Regions from separate parts of the Cellulosimicrobium sp. Marseille-Q8652 genome, predicted to be linked through region 1. Evidence: riboswitches for the same ligand, from Rfam matches in the RefSeq annotation. Region 1 holds a riboswitch; the other holds the start of a gene.
What was found. Region 1 has a riboswitch for S-adenosylmethionine ahead of ACWPWV_RS04375 (aminotransferase class V-fold PLP-dependent enzyme). Riboswitches for the same ligand answer to the same signal wherever they lie in the genome.

Region 1 (8,855 bases):
GTCGTCGAGCTCGACGTCCCGCTCACCGGGTGCCGCGGTCCCGGGCGACCCGGCATCGGCCGACGGCAGAGCGAGCGGCACGCTGACCAGCGCCCCGACCGTCCGACGCTCCCCCCGCGCGGTGCACGCGCCGTCGAACGCCGCGCGGTCGTGGCTGAACGCCCCGGGCACGCCGAGCGCGCCGGGCGTGAAGTTGCGCGCGTCGACGGTCTGCAGCGGGTGCCGGACCACGACGTGCTCGCGCACCGGTCGGCCGTCCGGCGCCGTCGCGACGCGGTCGAGGGCGTCGAGGAGCTCCGCGACCGGGACGGCGGGCGGCCGGGGTGCTCCCGTGCGCTCGTCGGCGCCGGTGTGCACGACGACCAGGTGGTCGCCCGCCGCGGCGACGGCGTCGAGGAAGATCTGCCGGTCCTCGCTGCGCGGGTCGCGCTCGCCGATCTCGGGGTGGCGCGCCAGCAGGTCGTCGCCCGCGGCGGCGCCGACGCGGGGGAACGCGCCGTCGTCCAGGCCGAGCAGGCACACGACGCGGTGCGGGACGGAGCGCATCGGTTCGAGCGAGCACACCGTGAGCGCTCCCGTGCGGAAGCCGGCCCGGGTCGGACGGCCCGCGAGCCGGTCGGCGAGCACCGCACGCACGTCCGCGAGCCGCAGGGGCACGTCGCCGTGCTCCGACCCCGCGGCGCGCACGTCACCGAGCGCGCGGCGGGCCGCGCCGATCTGCCACGTCTCCGTGGGCGGTGCCTCCGCGAGCAGGGTCAGCGCCCGGTCGAGCGTGTCGAGCCAGTGGCCGAGCGGGTGGACGCCGTCGAGTCCGTCCAGGACGTGGGTCACCCGGGCGACGAGCTCGGCGAGGCGCCCGGCGAGGTCGACGTCGGTCGAGCCGACGTCGTCGAGCGGCAGCGCGGGCCCGACGAACCGGGCGCCCTCGTCCGCCATCGCGGCTCCCAGGAGGACGCGGTCGAGCGCGGCGTCCCACGTCCCCTGGCGCACGTGCGGGTCGATCCCGAACCGCGCGCGCCGCTCGCCGTCCTCGCCCCAGTGCACGCCCGCCTCGACGGCCCACTGCCGCAGCCGGTCGACGTCGTCGTCCGAGAACCGGAAGCGGCGGCGCACCGGGGCGCTCGCCGCGAGGTCGAGCACCTCCGAGGCCGTGACGCGCCCGTCGGCGAGACGCAGCAGGGTCGCGAGCAGCGCCAGGGCCGGGTTCGTCGTCCCCGCGCCCCGGTCGGCGAGGCTCACGCGCAGGCGCTGTCCCGGGTGCGCGTCGTCGCCGAGCTCCGGCACCGCGCCGAACGTCGCGGTGACGAGCGGGGCGAACGTCTCCACGTCGGGGCAGAGCACGATGACGTCGCGCGCCTGCAGCGTGGGGTCGGCCGCGAAGAGCCCGACGAGCGTCTCCCGCAGGACCTCGACCTGCCGCGCGCGGCCGTGGCACGACAGCACCTGCACCGAGCGGTCGGCGTCGTCGAGGACGTGCGCTCCGTCCGGGGAGTCCGCGCGCAGGGCAGACTGCAGGGCGCCGAGCAGGGTCGGAGGCGGGGAGGTCGTGGCGTGGTGCGCCACCTCGCCCCCGGCGAGCCGGAGCTGGAGCTCCACGGCGTCGCGAGCGGTGGACGCGAGCAGCGGGTGCCGGGCGAACGTCGGCACGTCGGCACGCAGGGTCCCGCCGTCGTCGTGCCCGGCGACCGTCTCCCACAGGGCGGGGGACGGGTGCACGAGCCACAGGTGGACGTCACGGTGCTCGGCGAGGGCGCGCAGCACGCGCAGCTCGTCCTCCGGCAGCCGCGTGGGCCCGAAGACGGACAGCCGCGGCGGGAGGTCGACCACCGTCGGGTCGGCGTGCAGCGCGGCGACCGCGTCCTCGACGCGCCGCGCCGGGTCCGACCCGGGCACGCGGGCGAGCAGGCGCCGCCACAGCTCGGGCTGCCACGCGAGGTCCCCCGGCACGTCCACGGCCCGCGTCCTGCGCGGCCCGGGTGCCGCGGCGTCGGCGTCTGCCGACCACGCGAGCACGACGTCGGGTCGCTGCCGCGCGTAGTCGACCAACAGGTCCGCCACGCGCCGGGCGAGCGTCAGCCGACGGCCGCGCCGCACCTCGTCGCCCGGGTCGCCGACGTAGCGCGCGAGGGGCGCCGCCCACGGCTCGGCGAGATGGGCGTCGAGCACCTCCAGCACCGTCCACGCGAGACGTTCGGGCCGCCACGGGTCGTCGGCGGGCTCCACCCCGGTGAGGTCGGCGACGACCTGCTCGACCAGCCGCCGCGGCCCGCGGAAGTCGACGTTGGCGCACACGCCGGACGCGCCGTCGCGCGCGCCCGCGGCCACGCCGGTCGGCACGCCGAGGTGGTGGGACAGCCGCTGCGCGAGCCAGCGCTCCACACCGCGGGTGGGGACGGCGACGACGTCCGTTGCGAACGGGTCGTCCAGCGGGTCGGCGAGGAGACGCGCGAGCGGCTCGACGAGCGCGTCGGCACGCTCGGAGCGGTGCACGTGCAGCACGGAGGTGCCCCCTCGACTCTGTCCACGGCCGGCCACCGTGGGCCGTCGCACCGGCCGGACCGCCGGGCGCTACGAGGAGGCTACGAGGTGCGACCGACACCGTCGAACCGCGGTCCACAGGGACGTCGCGGACGCGTCCGTGCTCAGCGCCCGACTCGCGGACGAGCGGGCCACGTGCAGGCGGCCAGGAGTCGTCGCACGACCGGGATCAGCGTCACCCCGCGGAAGATCGCGTAGCCGACGACCGTCCCGAGCGTGTTGGGCAGCAGGTCGTCGACGTCGAACACGCGGCCGTTGCTGACGGTCAGGTCGCCGACGAGCTGGACGACCTCGACGGACAGGCTCACGAGGAAGCCCGCCACGGCGACCCGGGGAGCGGAGATGCCGGCGGACAGCAGCGGCAGGAGGAACCCGAGCGGCACGAACAGCAGCAGGTTGAGCCACATGCCGTACAGGTCGTCGGAGGCGAACGGGACGAGGTTGACCCACACGTGCCACGGCACGTCCGTGTCCGGGTGCTTCGGCCCGACCGGGTACGGCAGCAGCACGGTGTCGAGCACGGCGGCGGCGTACGCGCACGTCAGCAGCCCGGTCGCCAACCGAGCGGGTGTGGCTGCCCCTCGACGCCGCAGAAGCCGCACCACGGCCACGACGGAGACGATGAGGAAGGGCACGAGCACCCAGAGCGCGGGGATCTCGTCGCCGGAGTACGTCACGGTGACGATGGTAGGAGCAGGCACCGCTCACGTCGGACGGGTGCCGCTCCCGTCCACCGCGCCGACCGCGCGCGCGACGAAGACCCACTCCCGGCCGGGGCGGTCCGGGGCGTCGCGCACGTCCTCGACGACGAACCCGCACGCGGCGAGCGACGCCTCGACCTCCTCGCGGGAACGGAACCGCAGCGTCGAGTCCGAGCGGAGCACGCGCCCGTCGGGCAGGACGGTCGTGTCGTGGAACGACACGAGCGGGAACGCGACGTCCGTCAGCTCGGTCCAGCTCTCGACGACCCCGACCCCGGGGACGTCGACCCGGACGAACGTCTCGTCGCGCACCCACCCCTCCCACGCCCGACGCGCGGGAACGCGCGTCTCGAGGACCACGTGACCGCCCGGGACGAGGGCCGCGCGCACGCCGCGCAGCGTCGCGGTCCACGCGTCGTCGGTCAGGAACACCTGCGCGACGTTCGCCGTCATCGTCGCGAGGTCGACCTGCAGCGGCGGGACCGTCGGCAGCGTGGCTGCGTCGCCGTGGAGCCAGCGCACGCCGGCGGCCCCGGGCTTGGCCCGCGCGACGTCGAGCGACGCGCCCGCCGGGTCCACGCCGACCACGTCGATCCCGCGCAGCGCGAGCAGGCACGCGAACGTCCCGGTGCCGCAGCCGACGTCCAGGACCGACCGTGCGCCCAGCTCGTCGACGATCGCCACGTACGCATCGAGGTCGGAGCGGTCCGGGTCGAGCGGGTCGTACAGCGCGGCCAGGGTCGGGTCGTCGAAGATCGCGTCGGGCACGACCGCGACGCTAGGCGCACGGCTTGCCGTCGTCCACGGCAATGTGCGCGTCGGCCACGTCCGGGTGGGAGGCGCCGGTCAGGCGTGGAGCGCCTGCTCGACGTCCTCGATCACGTCGAGCGGGTCCTCGAGCCCGACCGACAGCCGGACCGTCGTCTCCGCGATCCCGACCGCCGCGCGGCCCTCGGGCCCGAGCTTGCGGTGCGTCGTCGTCGCCGGGTGGGTGATCAACGACTTGGCGTCGCCCAGGTTGTTCGAGATGTCGACGACCTGCAGCGCGTCGAGGAACGTGAACGCACGCTTCTTGGCGGTCTCCGGGTCGGTCCCCTCGGGCACGGCGAGGTCGAACGTGACGACCGTCCCGCCACCCGTCTGCTGCGAGCGCGCCAGCTCGCGCTGCGGGTGCGACGCGAGGAACGGGTAGCGCACGCGGCCGATCCCGGGGAGCTGCTCCAGCGCCTCGGCCACGCGCTCGGCGCTCGCGTTCTGCGCGGCGACGCGTACCGGCATCGTCTCCAGCCCCTTGAGCAGGACCCACGCGTTGAAGGCCGAGAGGGTCGGGCCCGTGTTGCGGATGAACGTCTGCACCGGCCCGCCGATGTACTCCTCGGACCCGAGGATCGCCCCGCCGAGCACGCGCCCCTGCCCGTCGATGTGCTTCGTCGCGGAGTACACGACGACGTCCGCGCCGAGCTCGAGCGGCTTCTGCATGAGGGGCGTCGCGAACACGTTGTCGAGCACCACGACCGCGCCCGCGGCGTGCGCGAGCTCGCTCACGCGCCGCGCGTCGACGATGTCCTGCATGGGGTTGGACGGCGTCTCGAAGAACACGACGTCCGCCGGCGTCGAGAGCGCCTCCTCCCACTGCGACAGCACGTGGCCGTCGACGTAGTCGGTCCGCACGCCCCACTTGGCGAAGATCTCGTCGAAGATCACGACGCTCGACCCGAACAGCGCGCGCGCCGCGACGATCCGCGACCCGGACCGCACGAGCGCCGCGAGCGAGGTGAACACGGCCGACATGCCCGACGCCGTCGCGTAGCACGCCTGTGCGCCCTCGATGAGGCGCAGCCGCTCCTCGAACGTGTGCACGGTCGGGTTGCCGTACCGGGAGTACACGAACCGGTCGAGCTCGCCCTTGAAGGCGGCCTCGGCGTCGGACGCGCGGTCGTACGTGTAGCCCTGCGTGAGGAACAGCGCCTCGGACGTCTCCTGGAACTCCGTGCGCGCGTTGCCGCCCCGCACGGCGAGCGTCGCGGGACGGGCGCTCGCGGGCAGCGGCTTGCGGCCCGAGCCGCCCGCGACGTGCCCGGTGCCGTCTCCCGCGCTCATCGCGCGGTGCCGCCCTCGGCGGCGGAGTACGAGGTGACGGGCAGGCCGCGCACCTTCCAGCCCTCGGCGTCGCGCGCGCCGCTGAACCCGGGCGCGCCCTCGAACCCCTCGAGCACGTTGTAGGACGGCCCGAGACCGGCCGCGGTCGCCGCGCGCGCGGCGCCGATCGAGCGCTGGCCGGAGCGGCACAGGAACACGACGGGTCGCTCGTCGCCCGGGGCGAGGCCCGCCTCGGCGAGCCGGTCCACGAACGCGGGGTTGGGCCCGGACGGCGTCACCCACTCGTCGAAGACGACCTCGCGGCCGAGCTGCGCGACGTCGGGCACGCCGACGGTGCGCCACTCGCCCTCGGTGCGGACGTCCACGAGGACGGCGCGCTCGTCGGCGGCGAGCAGGTCCCACGCCTCCCGGGGCGTGATGTCGCCGGCGTAGCCGGCGGCGGGACGGGGGGTCAGGTCGCTCATGGGATCTCCTCCATCGGTCGTGGCAGTAGCACCCTCGCCCGTGCCTGCGCCGCCGGTGGTGCTCCGGCCGGCGCGGACCCGGGGGGTTGCTGCGGCGTCGACGTGCCACGTCACTCGGCCGCTCCGGATGGTTGATCGGATCGTACGTCACCCTGCCCGGCGCCCGGAACGCCCGTCTCGCCCCGTGGAAGCCACCTCGTGCACGACCGGCGTCCCGCGATGCGAGACCCCCTGCCCACCGGTTGACACGGTCGCGACGCCTCCCACATCCTGGGTGACAGGTCATGAGTGCCAGCGTGAAACCCCGGTTTGCTGGCCGGCAACCCTCCTCTCGCGGCGGGGTGCCCCGGGTGACGACCGGGCCGCACGCCGACCGGCGTGCGGCAAGCGCGGGGAGCACCTCCCCGACACGACCTCGGAGGACCGTGCCATGCCTGCTCTCGCCGAACTCTCCTGTCCGCCGGCCGCCCCGGTCCTCCGCGCGCAGGACGTCGCCGCGCTGCCGCCCGTGCTCCCCGTCGTGGGCGCCGACACGCTCGTCCCGCTCGTCGACGGCCGCAGCGTCCCGTACGCGAACCTCGACGTCGCGGCGTCGGCACCCGCGCTCCGGTCCGTGGCCGACCGCGTCACCGAGGTGCTGCCGCTCTACGCGAGCGTCCACCGGGGCGCCGGGTACCTGTCGCAGGTCTCCACCGCGCTCTACGAGGCCGCGCGCCGCACGATCGGGGCGTTCGTGGGCGCGCGGACGGACGACGTCACGGTCGTCACGCGCAACACCACCGACTCGCTCAACCTCCTCGCGGGCTGCGTCCCCGCGAACGCGGACGGCACGCCCGGTCGCGTGCTCGTCCTCGACGTCGAGCACCACGCGAACCTCCTGCCCTGGCAGCGCACGGGCGGCGCGACCGTGCTCGCGGGCGGCGTGAGCGTCGCCGAGACGCTGTCGGGCCTGCGCGCCGAGCTCGCGCGCTTCGACTACGCGCTGCTCGCGGTGACCGGCGCGTCGAACGTCACGGGTGAGTCCCTGCCGGTCGAGCAGGTCGTCCGGCTCGCGCACGACGCCGGTGCCCGGGTGGTGCTCGACGGCGCCCAGCTCGTCCCGCACCGCGGGTTCTCGCTCGCCGGGACCGGCGTCGACTACGTCGCCTTCTCCGGCCACAAGACCTACGCGCCGTTCGGCGCGGGCGCGCTCGTCGGGCGCCGGGACTGGCTCGACGCGGGCACGCCGTACCTCGCGGGCGGGGGCGCGGTGCGCCAGGTGCGCGTCGACGGCACGGCGTGGCAGACGGCGCCCGCGCGCCACGAGGCCGGCTCGCCCAACGTCGTGGGCGCCGTCGCGCTCGCGGCGGCGTGCGACGCGCTCGCGGGCCTCGACCCGGCCGCCCTGCACGAGCACGAGGCCGCGCTGCGGAGCGCGCTCGTCGACGGGCTGTCGCGGATCGACGGCGTGCGCGTGGTGAGCGTGTGGCCCGACGCGGTCGACCCGGTCGGTGTCGTGACGTTCTCCGTGACGGGCCACGACCCGGGGCTCGTCGCCGCCTACCTGTCCGCGGAGCACGGCATCGGCGTGCGCGACGGCCGGTTCTGCGCGCACCCGCTGCTGGCGCGGCTCGGCCACGACGGCGGCGCGATCCGCGCGTCGGTGGGCGTGGGGACGCGCGGGGAGGAGGTCGCGCGCCTCGTCGCCGCCGTCCGCGCCTACGTCGAGGACGGCCCGACGGTGGCGTACGCGGTGGTCGACGGGTGCTGGACCGTCGTCGACGACCCGCGCCCGGTGCCGTCGGGGTCCGGCCTGGACGGGCTGTTCGCGACCGCCGCGGCCGGCCTCCTCGCCGACGCCGCGGCGTGCGGCCCGGCGGACTGAGGGTCGGGAGGACGGCGCGCCGGCCGTCCTCGCGCGAGCGTGTTCACCGGACCGTCGACGAGCGTTGTCCACGACGTCGCCGAACCCTCTGTGCGCGGCGGCCGGCGTGTGCTCTGATGTGCGCCGTGCTGCACGACGTCGTCCTCACGGGGATGGCTTCCGCCGGGAACCGCTGGCCCCGGAGCGCGCTGGACCGCTCACCGGCTCCTGACCCCGGCGACCTCACGCGTCGGCCCGGACGCGACGAGGGCCCCGCCTCGTGGCGGGACCCTCGTGATGCGCAGCTGTGGTCCGAGGACCACGGGTCCGACTACTTGAAGGCGTCGCGGACGTCGTCGCCGGCCTGCTTGACGTTGGCCTTGGACTGCTCGCCCTTGCCCTCCGCCTCGAGGCGCTCGTCGTCCTTCGCCTTGCCGGTGGTCTCCTTGATCTTGCCCTTGGCCTCTTCGGCAGCGTGCTCGATCTTGTCACCGAGTCCCATGGGGATCTCCTCTCGTCGGTTGTCCCGACCGTAGGCACGTTCTCGCGTGCCCGCACGCGCTGAGACGTCGTGCCGCACGGAGACCGTCCGTGGTGGGATGTCCCCCGTGCAGCACGACACCCGGCTCGACGGCTTCGGCGTCCGGCTCGTCCCGCTCGCCGAGCACCACGCGCCCGCGCTCGGCGCCCTCGTCGACGACGGGATCTGGGCGGGCATGTCGAGCCCGACGCCGCGGGGTGACGAGGCCATGACCGCGTACGTGCGCGACGCCGTCGCGGCGCCGGGCCGGCTCGCGTTCGCGGTCCTCGGGCCCGCGCCGGACGCCGACGCCCGGACGGGCGTACCCGACGACGCGTGGCAGGTCCGGGGGAGCACGTCGCTCTACGAGTGGGTCCCGGCGCAGGGCAGGGTCGAGCTCGGCTCGACGTTCTACGCCCGGCGGTGGTGGGGTGGCGCGACGAACCCGGCGTGCAAGTACCTGCTGCTGCGGCACGCGTTCGACGAGCTCGGGGTGACCCGGGTCGCGCTGCGCGCCGACGCCCGCAACGCCCGGTCGATCGGCGCGATCACCCGGCTCGGCGCGCAGCCGGAGGGCGTGCTGCGCAGCCACCGCGTGGCACCGGACGGGTCGCGCCAGGACACGGCGTACTTCTCGATCCTGCTCGACGAGTGGCCGCCGGTCCGCGACGGGCTGCTCGCCCGCCTGC
Region 2 (8,855 bases), 850 kb from region 1:
GTGAGCATGCCCTTGACCGGCTTGTCGGTGAGCGACGCGGTGTACGCGGACCACTCGACCGTGATCGGTGCGGGACGCTGCACGTCGCCCCACAGCAGCGGCGGGCGCACGCAGCGCGACCCGTACGACTGCACCCAGCCGTTCGCGGTGACGGCGAACCCGTCGAGGTGCTCCGCGAAGTACTGGACCATGTCGTTGCGCTCGGGCTCGCCGTGCACGAGCACGTCGAGGCCCAGCTCCTCCTGCAGCGCGACGACGCGTGCGATCTCGTCGCGCATGGCCGCCGTGTAGTCGGCGTCCGAGAGCGCGCCCTTGGTCCACAGCGCGCGGGCGCGGCGGATCTCCGGGGTCTGCGGGAACGACCCGATGGTCGTGGTCGGCAGCGGCGGCAAGTTCAGGTGCTCCTGCTGGGCGGCCGCCCGTTCCGCGTACGGGCCGCGCGCGAAGTCCGCGTCGGACAGCGCGGCGGCGCGCTCGCGCACGGCGGGGACGACGACGCCCTCCGCGGCCGCGCGCGACGCGACGGCGGCGCTCGACGCGGCGAGCGCGTCGGCCACGGCCTCGCGGCCCTCCGTGAGGGCGCGGGCGAGCGTCGCGACCTCCCCGACCTTCTGGTCGGCGAACGCGAGCCACTCGCGCAGGCGGGGGTCGAGCGTCGTGCCCGGGGCCGTGCCCGGCTCGGCGAACGTCTCGTCCTCGACGTCGTGCGGCACGTGCAGCAGCGACGTCGACGTGCCGACGGCGACCGCTCCCAGGTCCGGTCCGGGCACGTACGCCTCGAGCAGGTCGAGCTTCGCGGCGAGGTCGGCGCGCCACACGTTGTGCCCGTCGATCACGCCGAGGACGAGGGTCTTTGTCCCGAGCCCCGAGGGCAGGCCGTCGGGAAGGTCGGCGGCGACGCCGTCGAGCGCGATCGCCTCGACGTCCGTTTCGGCCAGGACCGCAAGGAAGTCGAGAGACCGGCCGTCCGGACCCGGCGAGGTCTCGAGCCGCCCGTATGGCGCGGCGACGAGGATCGCGGGCCGCGTGTCGTCTGCCGAGGCCGGGTTCTCGCGGGACCCGGACGTCTGGTTGCCGTCCGACCCGGGGCTCCGCACGGGCTGGAGATCCGTGGCGAGCGCGCGGTACGCCCTCTCGACCGCCTCGGCGAGCTCCGCGGCGTCCGCCGAGTCCGTGACGAGGATCGGCTCGTCGAGCTGGACCCACGGCGCGCCCGCCGCGGCGAGCGCGCGCAGCAGGTCGGCGTAGGCGGCGACGACGTCGTCCAGGCGGTCGAGCGGCGAGTACCCGGCGGGGGCGTCGTCGGCGGCCTTCGACAGCGCGAGGAACGTCACCGGCCCGACGACGACCGGCCGGGTCACGACCCCGGCCTCCTTGGCCTCGACGAACTGGCGCACGACGTGGTCGTCGACGAACCGGATCGGGGTGTCCGGACCGATCTCGGGCACGAGGTAGTGGTAGTTCGTGTCGAACCACTTGGTCATCTCGAGGGGTGCCCGCGAGTCCTGGCCGCCGGTGCCGCGAGCGACCGCGAAGTACCCCGCGAGGTCGAGCCGGCCCTCGGCGTCGGTGAGCCCGGCGAACCGGGACGGCACGGCGCCGAGCATCGCGACGACGTCGAGCACCTGGTCGTAGGAGGAGAACGAGCCGGGGACGGACGCGTCGTCGGCGCCGAGGCCGAGGTCGACGAGCCGCCGCACGGTCGCGATCCGCAGGTCGCGCGCGGTGGCCTCGAGCTCGTCGGCGGTCGTGCGGCCGGCCCAGAAGGCCTCGACGGCCTTCTTGAGCTCACGCCGGCGCCCGATGCGCGGGTAGCCGAGGACGGTCCCGGCCGGAAAATGGGTAGGGGAGGGTACGGAAGCGGTCATGATCGAAACCTCTTGCTGGTCCTGAGGACCGGTCAGACGGGTGTGCCGCGTGAGGCGACGCCCGTCGTGGGCAGGGAGGTGCCGGTGACCCACGGCCCGCTGGCCAGGTCCGGACCGCCGGGGAGGTCGACGACAGCCGAGTCGTCGGTCCCGGGCGTCCCGCCGCCGAGGTGAACACCCTCGAGCAGGTCAAGAGCGGCGCGGTACTTGTTGAACGTGTACACGTGCAGGCCCGGCGCACCGGCGTCGAGGACGCGCTGCGCGAGGTCGGACGAGTACGCGATCCCGTAGGCGTGCTGCGCCTCGGGGTCGGGCAGGGCGTCGAGCGCGTCCAGCAGGCGCTGGGGTGCAGGGACGCCCGTGAGCTCCTCGACGCGACGGAGCCTGCGCGGCTCCGTCGTGGGCAGCAGCCCGGCGAGGACGGGGATCGTCACTCCGGCCGCACGGGCCTCGGCGACGAAGTCGGTGTACGACGACGCGTCGTAGAACAGCTGCGTGATCGCGAAGCTGGCGCCCGCCTGCTGCTTCTCGAGCAGGCGCTGCACCTCCTGGGTGCGCGTCGTGCCGGCGTCGCGGTTGCCGTCGACGAACGTCGCGACGGCGATCGTCAGGGGGCGGGCCGCGCCGCGCAGCGCGAGCGAGGGGTTCGCGGCGCAGCGCGACGCCTCGACCTCGCGCAGGAGCGCGACGAGCTCGAGGCTCGACCCCACGCCGTCCGGGGCCGGCCGCCAGTCCGGCTGGTCCTTCGGGGGGTCGCCCCGCAGCGCGAGGAAGCTCCGCACCCCGGCGTCGAGGAAGTCGGTGATGACGTCCTCGACGTGCTCGCGGGACGCCCCGACGCACGTGAGGTGCGCGATCGCGTGCACGGGCGTCCCGTGCAGGAGCCGGCCGATGACGTCGAGCGACGTCTTGCGGTCGGTGCCCGCCGCGCCGTACGTCACGGAGAGGAAGTCCGGCTGCGTCGCGACGAGCCGGCGCGCGGTCTCCCAGAACTTCGGCGCCGCGTCCGGGCGCCGCGGCGGCATGAGCTCGAACGAGACCGTGGGCCTCGCCGTCTCGGCGTGCGCGCGCCGGACGGCGTCGGCGACGCTCACGCCGCGACCTCGCGCGGGGGCTGCGCGGCGGGGCGCGCCGACGTGCGGACGGGAGCGCTCGCCGTCGGGCACGGAAGGCCCGGACGGTGCGCGAAGGATGCCTCGTTGACCATAGTCACTCCATCGACCCTGGCGTTAGCACCTTTGTCCTCGGGAGGCTTCCGTCGGCGGGTTGCTGCGGTGTCGTCGAGCCAGGACTCTCGACCGCTCTGGATGGTTCACCCGATCCTAAGCGGTATCCGCCATGCGGTCGAGGGCGCTCGTCAGGTGAGACGGGTGTGTCACGGGCGGCCGGGAGGCCGACGCGCGCGGCGGTCGGCGCGCGGCTCATCGGCGGGGGATCTCGGGCACGTGCAGCCGGCGCAGGATCCGGTCGGCCCGCAGCGGCGGCCCGCGGCGGTCCAGCCGCGACACGACGACGACCGTCGCCGTCGCGAGCGGGACGGTCCACGCGGCCGGCTGCCCGAGGAGCGCTCGCACCCATCCCGGCACGGCGTCGTCCCCGCCCGACGGCGCCACCCCGTAACCGGTGCCGATCGCGGACGAGGCGAGCAGCGCCGTCGCGCAGAGCACCGCGCCGACGACCATCCCGGCCACCGCGCCGCGGGCCGTGAGCCCGCGCCACCACACGCCGAGCAGGATCACCGGGGACAGCGCGGACGCGGCGAACACGAACACCGTGCCGACGCTCGTCACGAGGCCCTGCGGGATGGTGACGAGCGCGACGGCCAGCGGCACGAGGGTGCACGCGACGGCCGACCACCGGAACGAGCGGACCGTGCCGCCGAACAGGTCCTGGCTGACCACGCCGGCGAGCGCCACGACGAGCCCCGACGACGTGCCGAGGAACGCCGCGAACGCCCCGGCGACGACCAGCGCCGCGAGCAGCTCCCCGCCCGCTCCCGCGACGAGGCGCGTCGGGAGCGTGAGCACGACGGTGTCGGCGAGACCGGGCTCGGCGAGGTCCGGTGCGACGACGCGGGCGACGAGGCCCATCGTGCTCGACACCATGTAGAAGAGGCTGATCATGACGATGACGACGACGGTCGTGCGCCGCGCCGACCCGCCGTCGGGGCTCGTGTAGAAGCGCACGAGGACGTGGGGGAGGCCGATCGTGCCGAGCAGCAGGGCGAGCAGGAGCGACGTCGTGGCGTAGACGTCGGTCGCGGCGGGACCCTGCGCGTGGGGGAACACCACGGCCGGGTCGTGCGCGGTGGCGTCGGCGAGCGGGCCGCCGTCGGCCCCGAGCGCGAGGAGCAGGAACACGACCGGCACGGCGAGGGCGGTGAGCTTGACCCAGTACTGGAACGCCTGGACGTAGGTGATGGACCGCATGCCGCCCGCCGCGACGACGACGCACACGACCGCGGCGACGCCGACCGAGCCGACCCAGGGCGGGACGGGCGCGACGGCCGCGATGACGAGCGCCGCGCCGTGCAGCTGCGGGACCACGTAGAGCCACCCGATGACGAGCACGAGGACGCTCGTCACGCGGCGCGCGGTGACGGAGTCGAGACGCGCCTGGACGAAGTCGGGGATCGTGTAGGCGCCGCTGCGGCGCAGCGGCCCGGCGACGAACAGCAGCACGAGCAGGTAGCCCGCGGCGTACCCGACGGGGAACCAGAACGCCTCGGAGCCTGCGAGCAGCGCCAGCCCGGACAACCCGAGGAACGTCCCGGCCGAGAGGTACTCGCCGCTGATCGCCGACGCGTTCCACACCGGCCGGACCGTGCGCGACGCGACGAAGAAGTCGCTCGTCGTGCGGGAGATCCGCAGGCCGTAGACGCCGATGAGCACCGTCGCGAGCAGGAGCATCCCGACGGCCACGAGGGGCAGCGCGGTGCTCACTCGTCCTCCGCGGGCTGGTCCGCGGCCGCGCCGGGCTCCGCGAGCGCACGGAACCGCCGCTCGTTGCGGGCCGCCGCGACGGCGAACACGACGGCGAAGGCCACGATCACGGGGTAGAAGCCGTACGCGTGGACCAGCCAGGGCAGGGGAACCCCCGCGACGACGACGTCGTCGAGCGCGCTCGTCGTCGTGACGAGCAGGGCCAGCAGGAGGACCGCGACGAGGAACGTCCCCGCGCACGCGAGCCCGAGCCGGAGCTGGGCGCGCGCGAGGCTCCGGGCGTAGACCGTCGCGTCGTCTCCGGTGTCCACGGCCCGGGGCGGGCGCGCGGCGGTGCCCGACGGCGCGGCGTCGGGCCGGGGCCCAGGGTCGCCCGGGCCACCGGGGTGGCCGGGCGGGGCGGGGTCGGTCGAGCGCACGCGCACGCGTGGAGCGCGAACCCCGTGCTCGCCGCCGTCGGCGTCCTCGCCGGGGGTGCTCACGACGGCCGCCGGTGCGGCCGCAGCAGCGCGTCCCGGACTGCCGGGAGCATGCGGCGGCTCACGGGCACCTCGTGGCCGGCGACGACGAGCACGGGCCGTGGCCCTCCGAAGCGCGCGGCGGTGACCGCGCCGCGCTGCACGAGGTAGGAGCGGTGGACGCGCAGGAAGCCGGCCTCCGTCCAGCGCTCCTCGAGGTCGGTGATCGGCTCGCGCACGAGGTAGGAGTCCGTGTCCGTGACGAGCCGCGTGTAGTCGCCCTGCGCCTGGACCCAGCGCACGGCGCTGCGGCGCACGACCCGGGTGGTCTGGCCGACGGTCACGGCGAGGGTCTCGTCGCCGGGGGTCGCGTCACCGGCCGGGGGCCGCCGGCCGCCCTCCGCGGGCGCGCGGCGTCCCTCGTCGGGTGCGGGCGGCCGGTCCGACGACGGCGCGGCAGGTGGCGCGGGCCGCTCGGCCTCGACCCGCGCGACGACGCGCTCGACGGCGCGCGCGAGCCGCTCGCGCCGCACGGGCTTGAGGACGTAGTCGACGACCTCGAGGTCGAAGGCCTCGAGCGCGCGCGCCTCGTCCGCGGTGACGAGCACGACGGCGGGACGGTGCGCGAACCGCGACAGGGCCCGCGCGAGGTCCAGACCGCTGAGGCCGGGCATGTGGATGTCGAGGAACGCGGCGTCGAGCCGTTCCTCGGCGAGGACGCGCAGAGCCTCCGAGCCGGTGGCCGCCGTGCGCACGGACCGGACGTGCGGGTCGGCGCCGAGGAGTCGGGCGAGGTCGTCGAGCACCGGGCGCTCGTCGTCGGCGACGAGGACGTCGAGCGTCGGCCCGTCCGTCGTGCCGGGGGGTGCCGTCACGGGCGGGCCTCGGTCTCGTGCAGGGGCTGCGAGAGCGGGATGCGCATCCGCACCATGGTGCCGGAGCCGGGAGCGGTCTCGATCTCCAGCGCGTGGTCGTCGCCGTAGAGCTGGCGCACGCGGGTGTCGACGTTGCGCAGGCCGACGTGGCCCGCGCGGTCCCCGACGAGCACGGCGTGCAGCGTCGCGGGGTCCGTGCCGACGCCGTCGTCCTCGACCGTGATCTCCGTCCGGGTGCCCTCCGCGCGGGCGGTGATGACGATCGTCCCGCCCTCCTCGCGCGGCTCGAGCCCGTGCCGCACCGCGTTCTCGACGAGCGGCTGGACCGACAGGAACGGGATCGTGGTGGCCAGCACCTCGGGGGCGATCCGCAGCGTCACGGTGAGGCGCTCGCCGAAGCGTGCGCGCTCGAGCTCGACGTACGAGTGGATGCTGCGGAGCTCGTCGGCGAGCGTCGTGAAGTCGCCGCGGTCCCGGAACGAGTACCGCGTGAAGTCGGCGAAGTCGAGCACGAGGTCGCGGGCCCGCTCGGGGTCCGTGCTGATGAACGCGGCGATCGCGCCGAGCGCGTTGTAGACGAAGTGCGGGCTGATCTGCGCGCGCAGCGCCCGCAGCTCGGCCTCGGCGAGCGCCGTGCGCGACGCCTCCAGCTCGCCGAGCTCGAGCTGGGCGGCGCACCACTGCGCGACCTCCTCCGTGGCGCGCACGAGCGGCGGGCGCACGCGGCCGGCGAACGCGACGACGGCACCGACGACCTCGTCGCCCGCGACCACCGGCGCGCCGACGGCCTCGCGCACGGCGTACGACCCCACGTCGACCGTGCCCGACGACGCCGCGGGCGTCGCGGGCCCGTCCCGCTCCGTGGAGACCTGGCGCCGACCGGTCGCGACGACGCGCTCGGCGACGCGCCGCGCGTCGGGCACGAGGTGCGACGGTCCGTCGAGCGCCAGGACGCCGTCGCGCGTGACGATCGCCAGGGCGTCGCAGCCGAGGAGGCTCCGCAGGGAGCGCGCGGCGCGGCGGACGTCGTCGCCGTCGAGCCCGTCGCGCAGGTGGGTCGCGGCGCGCGACGCGAGGTGGAGCGTGCGGAACGTGGCCTGCTCGGAGTCGCTGCCGAGCTCGCGCGTGCCGCGGGCGAACCGGAGCGCGAGGACGAGGCCCGCGGTGAGCAGGACGCCCACGACGAGGCCGACGGCGACGCCGGCGAGCACGGGCCCGGTCATGCAGCGATCGTAACGAGGCGCGGCCGCGGACCGGTGTTCGCCGAGCACGACCTGAGGGCCGTCATCGGCGTGATGACGACCCTCAGGTCGTGGTCGACGGAGCGTGGCGTCGTGCTCGGCCGCGAGGGCGTCAGCAGCAGCGCGACCCCGGGTTGGCGTCCTGGTCCGCCATGCGCGCGCGCCAGAACTCGCGCTCGCTGACGACGTCGCACCCCGGGTGCGCGGCCCGGTGGTGCGCGACGTAGGTGGGGTACGCGTCGTCGCCCATGAGCTGTCGCACGTACCAGCGGACGGCGCGCGCGGCGTCGCGCAGGCGCCGGCCCGCGGTGCGGAGCCCCGCCACGACGGTCGCTCGGACCGTCGTGGCGGAGCCCTGCGTGTCCTGTCGCACCGTCACCGGTGCCCCGTCGCGACAGGACGCCTGTCGGACGGCAGCGCCGCCCAGTCCTTCTCGAGGGCCTTCTCGGGCGCCGACGCGACGATCCCCGAGGGCGCGTAGCGTCGCGACGCGACCGGGGGCTCCTCGTGGTTCTCGCCACCGCCGGCGCGCAGCGCCTTCACGGTCGTGACGACCGAGGCGATCATGACGACGATCGCGAGGACCACGAACACGATCGACAGGGTGCCCTGGACGAACGTGTTGCGGACGACGGCCTCCATCGCCTCCACGGACCCTGCCGTGCCGAACGACGTCTCGCCCGCGTCGAGCGCGTCCTGGAACGCGTCGTGCTGCGCCCAGTACCCGACCGCCGGGACGGGGGAGAAGATCTTCTCGAACGACGCCGTGATCGTCACGACCGCCGTGAACGCGAGCGGCAGCGCGATGATCCACAGCCAGCGGAAGTAGCTGCGGCCGCGCTTGGTGACGATCGCCAGCACGACGGCGAGCGCGATCGCCGCGAGGAGCTGGTTCGCGATGCCGAACAGCGGGAAGAACGTGTTGATGCCGCCGAGCGGGTCGGTCACGCCCAGGTACAGGATCGACCCCCACCCGGCGACCATGATCGCCGTGCACAGCCAGACGCCCGGCCGCCACGTCACGTCCCGGAACTTCGGGGCCACGTTGCCGATCGTGTCCTGGAGCATGAAGCGCGCGACGCGCGTGCCGGCGTCGACCGCGGTGAGGATGAACAGCGCCTCGAACATGATCGCGAAGTGGTACCAGAAGCCCATCATCGCGGTGCCGCCCACGAGCTGCTGCATGATCGTCGCGAGGCCGAGCGCGAGCGTCGGGGCGCCGCCGGTGCGCGACACGATCGACGGCTCGCCGACGGCCTCGGCGGTCGAGGTCAGCATGTCGGGCGTGAGGTTCACGCCCATGAGCCCCAGGCCGTTGACGAACGCGACCGCGCCCTCGACCGTGCCGCCGGTCGCCGCGGCCGACGAGTTCATCGCGAAGTAGATGCCGCGGTCGATGGAGATCGCCGCGACCAGGGCCATGATGGCGACGAACGACTCCATGAGCATGCCGCCGTAGCCGATGAAGCGC

Region 2: it holds a riboswitch for S-adenosylmethionine, as region 1 does, so the genes downstream of both, ACWPWV_RS08115 (methylenetetrahydrofolate reductase) here and ACWPWV_RS04375 (aminotransferase class V-fold PLP-dependent enzyme) in region 1, are expected to answer to the same signal.

Annotation. Positions count from the first base shown of each region.
Region 1 covers NZ_CBCOPS010000001.1:993,514-1,002,368, reverse strand. Annotated here, with positions in the region: gene recC (exodeoxyribonuclease V subunit gamma) at 1-2,499, opposite strand, end outside; gene ACWPWV_RS04395 (VanZ family protein) at 2,643-3,215, opposite strand; gene ACWPWV_RS04390 (class I SAM-dependent methyltransferase) at 3,243-4,007, opposite strand; gene ACWPWV_RS04385 (O-succinylhomoserine sulfhydrylase) at 4,086-5,339, opposite strand; gene ACWPWV_RS04380 (rhodanese-like domain-containing protein) at 5,336-5,803, opposite strand; SAM riboswitch class IV at 6,084-6,199, shown strand; gene ACWPWV_RS04375 (aminotransferase class V-fold PLP-dependent enzyme) at 6,234-7,667, shown strand; gene ACWPWV_RS04370 (CsbD family protein) at 7,978-8,148, opposite strand; gene ACWPWV_RS04365 (GNAT family N-acetyltransferase) at 8,246-8,855, shown strand, end outside.
Region 2 covers NZ_CBCOPS010000001.1:1,844,047-1,852,901, forward strand. Annotated here, with positions in the region: gene metE (5-methyltetrahydropteroyltriglutamate--homocysteine S-methyltransferase) at 1-1,868, opposite strand, end outside; gene ACWPWV_RS08115 (methylenetetrahydrofolate reductase) at 1,901-2,962, opposite strand; SAM riboswitch class I at 3,080-3,182, opposite strand; gene ACWPWV_RS08120 (sodium/solute symporter) at 3,290-4,810, opposite strand; gene ACWPWV_RS08125 (heavy metal transporter) at 4,807-5,292, opposite strand; gene ACWPWV_RS08130 (LytR/AlgR family response regulator transcription factor) at 5,289-6,143, opposite strand; gene ACWPWV_RS08135 (histidine kinase) at 6,140-7,366, opposite strand; gene ACWPWV_RS08140 (YbdD/YjiX family protein) at 7,497-7,763, opposite strand; gene ACWPWV_RS08145 (carbon starvation CstA family protein) at 7,760-8,855, opposite strand, start outside.